Regions from separate parts of the Streptomyces sp. NPDC001599 genome, predicted to be linked through region 1. Evidence: riboswitches for the same ligand, from Rfam matches in the RefSeq annotation. Region 1 holds a riboswitch; each other region holds the start of a gene.
What was found. A riboswitch is a leader RNA that binds a small molecule or an ion and turns the genes downstream of it on or off. The one in region 1 is predicted to bind cyclic di-AMP.

Region 1 (2,189 bases):
GGCCGACGCGCGCATGTCGCGCCCGCGCCAGGGAACCGGGGAAACGGTCGAGGCCATCGACTCGGCGGCCGTACGCGCCTTCTACGAGCGGCACGTCCGCCCCGCCACGGCCACCGCGGTGGTCGTCGGCGACCTCACCGGCCTCGACCTGGACGCGCTGCTCGGCGACACCCTGGGCGCCTGGACCGGCTCGGCCGCCGAGCCGCGCCCCGTGCCCCCGGTGACCGCCGACGACCGGGGCCGGGTCGTCATCGTGGACCGTCCCGGTGCCGTCCAGACGCAACTGCTGATCGGCCGCACCGGCGCCGACCGGCACGACCGCGTGTGGCCCGCGCAGGTGCTCGGCACCTACTGCCTGGGCGGCACCCTCACCTCGCGCCTGGACCGCGTCCTGCGCGAGGAGAAGGGCTACACCTACGGTGTGCGGGCGTTCGGCCAGGTCCTGCGCTCCGCGCCGGACGGCACGGGCGCCGCGATGCTCGCCATCAGCGGATCCGTCGACACCCCCAACACCGGTCCCGCCCTGGAGGACCTGTGGACGGTGCTGCGCAAGCTGGCCGCGGAGGGGCTCACCGACGCCGAGCGCGATGTGGCCGTGCAGAACCTGGTGGGCGTGGCGCCGCTGAAGTACGAGACGGCGGCGGCCGTGGCGAGCACGCTGGCCGACCAGGTCGAGCAGCACCTGCCCGACGACTTCCAGGCCACGCTCTACCGTCAACTGGCCGCCACGGGCACCGTGGAGGCCACCGCGGCGGTCGTGAACGCCTTCCCGGTGGACCGTCTCGTGACGGTCCTCGTCGGCGACGCGGCGCAGATCAAGGAGCCCGTCGAGGCCCTCGGCATCGGCGAAGTCACCGTGGTGGCGGCCGAGTAGCGGCACGCGCGTGCGGCGGCCCTGGTGACCGGTGTGTCACCAGGGCCGCCGTTTGTCCGGATTGGGGGAGTGGTTGCCTGTCTGCCCTGTGGCGTGCGCTACAAAAAGCCTGTTGCGTTTGAGGATTGAACGCAGCCGCGTTTAGCGTCGTCCGGGCTGTTCGTCAGGCAGTGCGCCGCATCCGCGGCACCGGACAGTCATCGCCGAGTCCCCGTACGGCGCGAGCCAGGGGAGCCGGGGACCCATCGCAGTCCCTGGGGTGAATCGGACGCCCGCGCGCACCGCGAGGGGGTCCGTAGGAGACCTTCCACCTCCGAACCCGTCAGCTAACCCGGTAGGCGAGAGGGAAGGAAAGGACAAGCCTCTACATGGCGTTCACGCGCGCCACCGGGAAGCACCGCCGTACCGGCCGGGTGCACCGCACCACCGCCCGCGCGGCGGGGGTCGCGGCCCTCGCCACCACCGGCGTCGTCGGCACCCTCGCGGCTCCGGCGCTCGCCGCCGAGCCCGAGGCGGAACAGACCGGGCTCACCCCGGTCGTCACCATCGGCGACTCCATAGCCGACGAGATCGACGCCCAGGCCCTCGCGCAGAAGCAGGCGGCCGCGGACGCCGCCGCCCGCGAGGCGGCCCGGGAGGCGGCCCGCGAGCGGGCGGCCGAGGCGGCCAAGGAGGCGCGCGAGGCCAAGGAGCGCGCCGCGCGTGAGGCGGAGCGCAAGCGTCTCAACACCTTCGTCGCGCCGATCACCGCCTCGTACGTCTCCACCGCCTACCAGGCCGGCAGCTCCCTGTGGTCCTCCGGCAGCCACACCGGCATCGACTTCCACGCCTCCAGCGGCACGTCCGTGCACTCCGTCGGCGTCGGCACCGTGGTCGAGGCCGGCTGGGGCGGCGCGTACGGCAACCAGGTCGTGATCAGGATGCACGACGGCACGTACACGCAGTACGGGCACCTGTCGTCCATCGGCGTCTCGGTCGGCCAGTCGGTCGAGCCCGGCCAGCAGATCGGCGTCTCGGGTGCCACCGGCAACGTCACGGGACCGCACCTGCACTTCGAGGCCCGTACGAGCCCCGAGTACGGCTCGGACGTGGACCCCGTCGCCTATCTCCGCTCCCACGGCGTGAACGTCTGACAAAAAGGCCCCGGCTTCCCGAGTCGGGGCCTTTTGTATTCCATACCGGCTTGATTGGCCTAGAGTCGCTGAAAGCGCGTCCATCGTCGGCGTTTCAGGGGATCAAGGCGGAGGTCGGTCATGCGTATTCCGGCGCATTCGGTGTGCACGGCGATTCGGGACGACATCGTGGCCGGCGTCCA
Region 2 (2,189 bases), on a different contig from region 1:
GACCATCTGGAAGCATCCGTCACTCTGCCGAGCGATCCCGCCTCGGTGGCCGCCGCGCGGACCTACGTGGTGGGCACCCTGGCGGAGTGGGGACTGCCGGGCGACGCCGACCTGTCGGACACGGTGCGGCTCATCGTCTCCGAACTGGCGACCAACGCGGTCCAGCACACGTTCGGGCAGTCGCCCACCTTCACGGTGGACCTCGTCCTCGACCGCGACGAGCGGCTGCGCCTCGGCGTCACCGACAGCCATCCGCGCTTCCCCAAGCGTCTGCCCGCCGCCGTCCAGCAGGACAACGGCCGGGGCATGGTGATCATTCGCTGGCTGACCGCCGAGTGCGGCGGCAAGCTGAGAGTCAGGCCCACCCGCGAGGGTGGCAAGACCGTCTCCATCGAACTGCCCTGGACACCCCCGGGCGGACCGGTCGCGCCCGCGGGGGTGACGGCGGGACAGAACACCGCCACCCCCGCGGGCGGGCTACTTGACCCGGCCGTACCAGACGCTTGAGGTCCAGATCTTCTCCAGGCGCACCACGGCACCGGTCTTCGGCGCGTGCCAGATCCTGCCCTTCCCGGCGTAGATGCCGACGTGGTAGACGCTGCTGCCGGAGTGGAAGAACACCAGGTCTCCTGCCTTGCGGTTCCGCACGGAGACACGGCTGGTCCTGTTGTACTGCTGGGCCGCGGTGCGGGGCAGCTTCTTGCCGGCCTTCTTGAACGAGTACAGCGTCAGGCCGGAACAGTCGAACCGGTGAGGGCCGGTGGCACCCCAGCGGTACGGGGCGCCCTTCTTGGAGGCCGCGATCTTGAGGGCTTTCGTCGCATGGCTCGCCGCGGCCGCCTCGGAGGCGACACCGGGGACCACGACGGAGCCGCCCACGGCGGCGAGGGTGAGAGCCGAGGCCGTACCGGCACGGGCCATCAGCGACGGGACACGATTGAGCGCGGACATGCGCAACCCTTCGTCAGCCGCCTGTGAAGGATGACCTGTCGGATTCGGGCTGGCGAAGTTGCCCGGCCGCGGTGTGCGGCTTCACCCCAAGGATCGCCGGTACCGGTGCCTCGCGCGGAGGCGGCCGTGCCGGCGACCCGTCGTGCTCGGGTCCTCCACTCCTGCCGATCCACTTCCCTTGCGACCGGTCGTCCGGACGGCGGCAGGACTCGGCGTCCGCCCGGACCGCCCCGCCGCTGCGGCGGGGGCTTGTCGTCAGTCACGGATCTTGTCCCGCCCCGAGGGGAATTCCCAATGGAACGTGCCCTTTGTGTTGTTACGTGCCACTCGCCCGTTCGGGTCGACGCCCTCCTGTTCGAGGCGCCGCCGCGCGCGGTGACGGCCCCGGGACCAGCGGTGCAGTGGTGTGCGGCGGGGACGGAGCGCACGGGTGCCGCAACTTCGACCGGTCGCGAATCGGAGGTGTTCCTACGCCGAAAGGGGGTACGCCGTTTGGTCCGTTTCGGCCCGGGCCGATGCCTCGCGGTGTGAAGCGCCCGGAAGCGATGCGGGGTTCCTCAACTCTCGGAAGGCGGCGGGAGACCGACCCGCGCCGTCCGCCGCTCACCGTCGAGCACGCGCAGCGCCCGGGCCAGGGTGGCGTGCACCTCCGTCTCGCCCCGCCGGTGCATCAGCGTCAGCGCGTCACGCAACGCCGCCGCCTTGCCGACCAGCGCCTGGGCGGCCCGCAACCCGCGGTAGGTGTCGCCGTCCCGCCCGGGGTTGATGCGTCCGAGCAGGTCGACGACGTCCAGATAGCGGTCGATGACCTCGGCCTCGGCGCGGGTCAGTGCGGGCAGCGGGGGCAACTCGGGTGGCAGCACGGGCGGATCACCTCGCGCCGAACGAGGCGGGCGGGGTCCTGCGGCCCGGCACGATCCGGTCCGCCAGCCCGTACTCCAGCGCCTGCCGGGCGTCCAGGACCGTGTCCCGCTCGATGTCCGCGGTCACCTGCTGGGGAGTGCGGCCGGTGTGCCGTACGAGGATCTCCTCCAGTCGGGCGCGGATGCGGACCAGTTCCCCGGCCTGGACGGCCAGGTCGCTCGCCTGCCCCTGCACCGGTTCGGTGAGCGCCGGCTGGTGGAGCACCACCCGGGCGCCCGGCAGGACGGCGCGCTTGCCGGGGGTGCCCGCCGCCAGCAGCACCGCGGTGGACGAACCGGCCTGCCCGAGGCAGGTCGTGGCCACGTCGCAGGCGA
Region 3 (2,189 bases), on a different contig from region 1:
GCCCGACGACGGTCACGAGGGGTCTCCTGTCTGCTGGTGTCTACTGGCGATTACCTGGTTTGTCGATAGGTCGCTGCCACCACTCAAGTCAGCGTATCCGGTCACGTTTCGATCACCGCTAGCGCCCACCGTTACAGGCTGGGCGGTATCGGATCATGAACGGTATGTTTTTGATCAGGTGATATGAGCAGATTTTGGTTGATATCGCCAGAGGGGACGAGCCGGAGCCGGAGGGCGAACGGGCCGAAGCCGCCACCGAAGATCCCACCACTCCTCCCAACGGCCCGCACTTCGAGAACGTCACCCGATCGACACACCTGCCCCCTCCCCCGTCCCCCCGCTTCCTCGCTCCCTGCCCCCTCTCTCCCCACTCCCTTTCCCGCCGCTTCCCCCTCCCCGTTTCCCGTCGCTTCCCTCTCCCCGTTTCCCGCCCCTCCCGGCTCGACACCCGAAGCCGTCCCCACCTGCGGTCGGTTGGCTCCTAGTTGGGGTTAATGCCCCATTTGCCGTGCTTGTTGAAGCCAGTGAGTTGGCTCACTCCCGACACCCGAGAGGCAACCCCGTCGGAACCTGTGCCCTCCCTTTGCCCCGCAAGCCAGTTGGGGATTGGCGACAGCAAATGATCAAGAGCCATAAAGGCCCCAGACCAAGGTCAACAGGCACGTTGGGTGATTCCTGCACTTGTTCCGGACATGTGCTCTCGCATACGTTCCCGGCCTGTCGGGTGGACGCCGAATCCTGCCACCGCCCGTCGCACAGTCATCCATCCAACAAACTCGCAGGCAGGAGCGGGGGACCCAGGTAAGTCGCCGCACCGGTCACCACCGGAGCGGCTCGGGGTGAAGCCGTACCCGTCAGGGCACGGCCGGGCACCTCCCCGCCCGAACCCGACAGCTCACCTCGTAGGCGTAAGGAGAGGGACACCGCATGTCTGCCAACGGTCTGAACCGTCACGCCCGCACCAGCCGCCTCGCCCGCAAGCTCGCCGTGGCCGGCACCGGTGCCGCGGTGCTCGCGCTGCCGCTCATCGGCGCCACCACCGCTTCCGCGGCCACCCCGGCCGCCGCCACGACCGCCACCACGGCGGCCACGACGACCTACCCGGACAACCTCGACGGCTGGATCCGCGAGTCGCTCGACATCATGGCCCAGCACGGCATCCCCGGGACCTACGAGGGCATTCACCGCAACATCATGCGTGAGTCCTCCGGCAACCCGCTCGCCATCAACAACTGGGACATCAACGCGATCAACGGCACCCCGTCCAAGGGCCTGCTCCAGGTGATCGACCCGACCTTCCAGGCGTACCACGTCGAGGGCACCTCCTGGGACCCGTACGACCCGGTCGCCAACATCACCGCCGCCTGCAACTACGCGGCCGACCGCTACGGCTCGATGGACAACGTCTTCAGCGCGTACTGAGCAGCACCGCCGCGGCAGCGCACCGAGCGGCAGTGCATCACGAGGCAGTGCATCAAGAGGTACCGAAGATCCGCTCGAGGACGACGGCCACGCCGTCGTCCTCGTTCGTCGTCGTGACCTCGTCGGCCACCGCCTTGAGTTCGGGGTGGGCGTCGGCCATGGCGACACCGTGGGCCGCCCACTGGAACATGGGGATGTCGTTGGGCATGTCCCCGAAAGCGATCGTCCGCCGCCGCTCCATGCCAAGGTGCTCGGCGGCCAGCGCCAGGCCGGTGGCCTTGGTGATGCCGCAGGGCTGGAGCTCCACCGTGCCGGGCCCCGACATGGTGACCGTCGCGAGGGAACCGACCACCGCGCGAGCCGTCGCCGCCAGTTCGTCGTCGGTCAGCTCGGGGTGGCGCAGCAGCACCTTGCTGATCGGCGTGGACCACAGCTGCGCACGCCGCTCGACGCGCACCGCGGGCAGCGTCGGGTGGGGCATCAGGTAGCCCGGCTCGATGAGCGTCAGCCCGTCGACGCCGTCCTGGTCCACGGCGGCGTGCACCTGGCCCACCTCGGCCTCGATCTTGCCGAGCGCCGTCTCGGCCAGCTCCCGGTCCAGGGTGACCGACCACAGCATCCGGTGCGCGCCGGCGTCGTACACCTGCGCGCCCTGTCCGCACACCGCGAGCCCCGTGCAGCCGAGCCGGTCGAGCAGGGAGCGCACCCGGGGTGCCGGCCGCCCCGTCACCACCAGGTGCCGCGCACCGGCCCCGGCGATCCGCGCC
Region 4 (2,189 bases), on a different contig from region 1:
GAGCTCGGTGCCGTCGTCGAGGGTGAGCACCGTCTTGTAGCCGTACGACCCGTCCCAGCCGGCCGACGTGATGGTGCCGCTGTGCACCGCCTTGAGCAGCGTGCCCGTGGGGGCGGCGAAGTCGAGACCGGTGTGATGACCGGAGGCCCACAGGGAGCCGGCCTGGTTGAACGTGGAGGAGATCGTGTACGAGGAGGTCGGCAGCGTGTACTGCTTGGCCAGCTTCGCGAGCCGCTCGGCCTCGGCCTTCTTGGCGGCCTCCTCCTCAGCCTTCTTCTTGGCGGCGGCGGCCTTCTCCTCGGCCTCCTTCTCCGCCTTGGCGGCGGCGTCGGCGGCCTTCTTCTCGGCCGCGGCGGCGGCTTCGGCGGCGGCCTTGGTCTCGACCTGCGCCTGCTGCTGCTCGGCCTGCGCCATGATCCGGGCCCGCAGCGACTCACCGGCGCCGGTGGTGTCGGTGCCCGCCGCGCTGTCGGCGGCGACGGCCTGGGTGATGCCGCTGAGCGGGGTGGCGGAACCCTCGGGCTCCGCCTTCTCGTCGTCGCCGGGAAGGAGCGAACCGACGTTCGGCAGGTCCGGCATGGAGATGGACACCGGGGGCTTGCCGGTCTGCGCGCTGGCCATGCCGCCCGCTCCCACGGCGGCTATGACACCGACGCCGAGGACGGTGGAGCTGCGGGCCAGTCCGCCGCGCTGCTTGGCCACGCGGTGCCGGCCGCGTACGGGGCGGATGGATTCCGCGGTGGGATTCCACTCCTCCCAGGGACCCTCTTCGGCGCGGTAGCCGTCGTAGCCGAAGGTGTCGGTGCCGTGCCCACTGGGCGCGGACGGGGCCTCGGGGGCAGGCCGGTTGGACGCCACGTGGGCGTACTCCTTTCCTTCCTTTCGCCTACCGGGTTAGCTGACGGGTTCGGAGCAGGAAGGTCTCCTACGGGTGTCTGCCGACCGTGTCTCCACGACGGCATACGCCCGATTCACCCCAATGTGGTGGTTCCCCGGTTCCCTTGCGGGATTCGGCGCGTGCGCACGGAGCCGCCTTCTGTGACGGCTGGGACGACCGCGCTGCGTTATCGAACGTTAATAGACGCGAGGCTCCGATTCCAAGCGGTTCCCCTTGATCATTACCTGATACGGGCGGGACGTACGCCTCACGACCGGTGAAAACCGGGCGAGTTGACCCGGCCTCAGTATTCCTCTTCGCGCCACTTTCTTCTGACGGTGTATCAGTTGTTATGCGCAGGGGGGTCGCGCTGTCACGGCTCGTGACAATGATCATGATCGCCGGGCCGGGGACGCCGGACGGCGAGCAGCGCCATGTCGTCCGCCATGCCGCCACCGGAGTGCCGGCGCACGTCCTCGGCGAGGGTGTCGAGCAGGCTCGCCGGATGCGGGAAGACGCGGCCGGCCAGCCGCGCCTGCGGATCGTAGAACTCGCCCTTCGCGTCCCGGGCTTCGGTCAGCCCGTCGGTGTAGAGCAGCAGCGTGGCGCCGCCGGGGAAGGCGACCTCCTCCGCCCGGTCGGGCCACACGCCCAGCTCGCCCATGCCGAGCGGCAGCGCCGACTCGTGGGCGGGCAGCGGGCCGAGGGTTCCGTCGCCGTAGAGCAGCAGGGGCGGCGGATGGCCGCGGTTGACGATGCGGACCGTCCCGCCGCCGTGCGGGAGTTCGGCGAGCACGGCGGTGGTGAAGCCCTCGAAGGCGTCCAGTCCGTCGCGCCGGGTGCCCTCGCGCGCCAGCGCCCGCTCCAGGCGCTGCGCCACCGCCTCCAGCGTCGCCTCCTGCTCGGCGGCCTCCCGGAAGGCGCCGATCACGACGGCGACGGCGGCCACCGCACCCATGCCCTTGCCGCGCACGTCACCGACGATGAGCCGGACGCCGCGGGCGCTGTCCTGCACGGCGTACAGATCGCCGCCGATGAAGGCGTCGGCCTGCGCGGCCTCGTAGCAGACGGCGATCTCGAAGCCCGCGATCCGCTCGGTGGGTTCGGGCAGTACGGCACGCTGGGCGGCCTCGGCGATCTCGCGGACGGAGACGAGGCGCTCGCTGCTGCGGCGGACCATGCCGTTCACGAGGACGGCGAGCACGGCGACCGTCGCGATGGTGATCAGCTCGGTGAGGGAGTCGACGTAGTGGATGACGCCCTTGCCGAGTTGCAGCCCGATGACCACGGCGACCACGGCGACGCCGGTGAG

Region 2: another riboswitch for cyclic di-AMP. It lies ahead of ACFYZ3_RS23355 (C40 family peptidase); the one in region 1 lies ahead of ACFYZ3_RS32655 (M23 family metallopeptidase).
Region 3: another riboswitch for cyclic di-AMP. It lies ahead of ACFYZ3_RS37545 (transglycosylase SLT domain-containing protein); the one in region 1 lies ahead of ACFYZ3_RS32655 (M23 family metallopeptidase).
Region 4: another riboswitch for cyclic di-AMP. It lies ahead of ACFYZ3_RS30215 (M23 family metallopeptidase); the one in region 1 lies ahead of ACFYZ3_RS32655 (M23 family metallopeptidase).

What each region holds. Positions count from the first base shown of each region.
Region 1 covers NZ_JBIAVA010000018.1:37,849-40,037, reverse strand. Annotated here, with positions in the region: gene ACFYZ3_RS32660 (M16 family metallopeptidase) at 1-874, shown strand, start outside; cyclic di-AMP (ydaO/yuaA leader) riboswitch at 1,066-1,230, shown strand; gene ACFYZ3_RS32655 (M23 family metallopeptidase) at 1,243-2,007, shown strand; gene ACFYZ3_RS32650 (GntR family transcriptional regulator) at 2,128-2,189, shown strand, end outside.
Region 2 covers NZ_JBIAVA010000009.1:141,018-143,206, forward strand. Annotated here, with positions in the region: gene ACFYZ3_RS23350 (ATP-binding protein) at 1-507, shown strand, start outside; gene ACFYZ3_RS23355 (C40 family peptidase) at 478-951, opposite strand; cyclic di-AMP (ydaO/yuaA leader) riboswitch at 955-1,096, opposite strand; gene ACFYZ3_RS23360 (hypothetical protein) at 1,509-1,814, opposite strand; gene ACFYZ3_RS23365 (ATP-dependent Clp protease proteolytic subunit) at 1,822-2,189, opposite strand, start outside.
Region 3 covers NZ_JBIAVA010000028.1:13,105-15,293, reverse strand. Annotated here, with positions in the region: gene ACFYZ3_RS37550 (polyprenyl synthetase family protein) at 1-16, opposite strand, end outside; cyclic di-AMP (ydaO/yuaA leader) riboswitch at 751-923, shown strand; gene ACFYZ3_RS37545 (transglycosylase SLT domain-containing protein) at 928-1,422, shown strand; gene ACFYZ3_RS37540 (HAD family hydrolase) at 1,475-2,189, opposite strand, start outside.
Region 4 covers NZ_JBIAVA010000015.1:22,929-25,117, forward strand. Annotated here, with positions in the region: gene ACFYZ3_RS30215 (M23 family metallopeptidase) at 1-858, opposite strand, end outside; cyclic di-AMP (ydaO/yuaA leader) riboswitch at 870-1,026, opposite strand; gene ACFYZ3_RS30220 (PP2C family protein-serine/threonine phosphatase) at 1,251-2,189, opposite strand, start outside.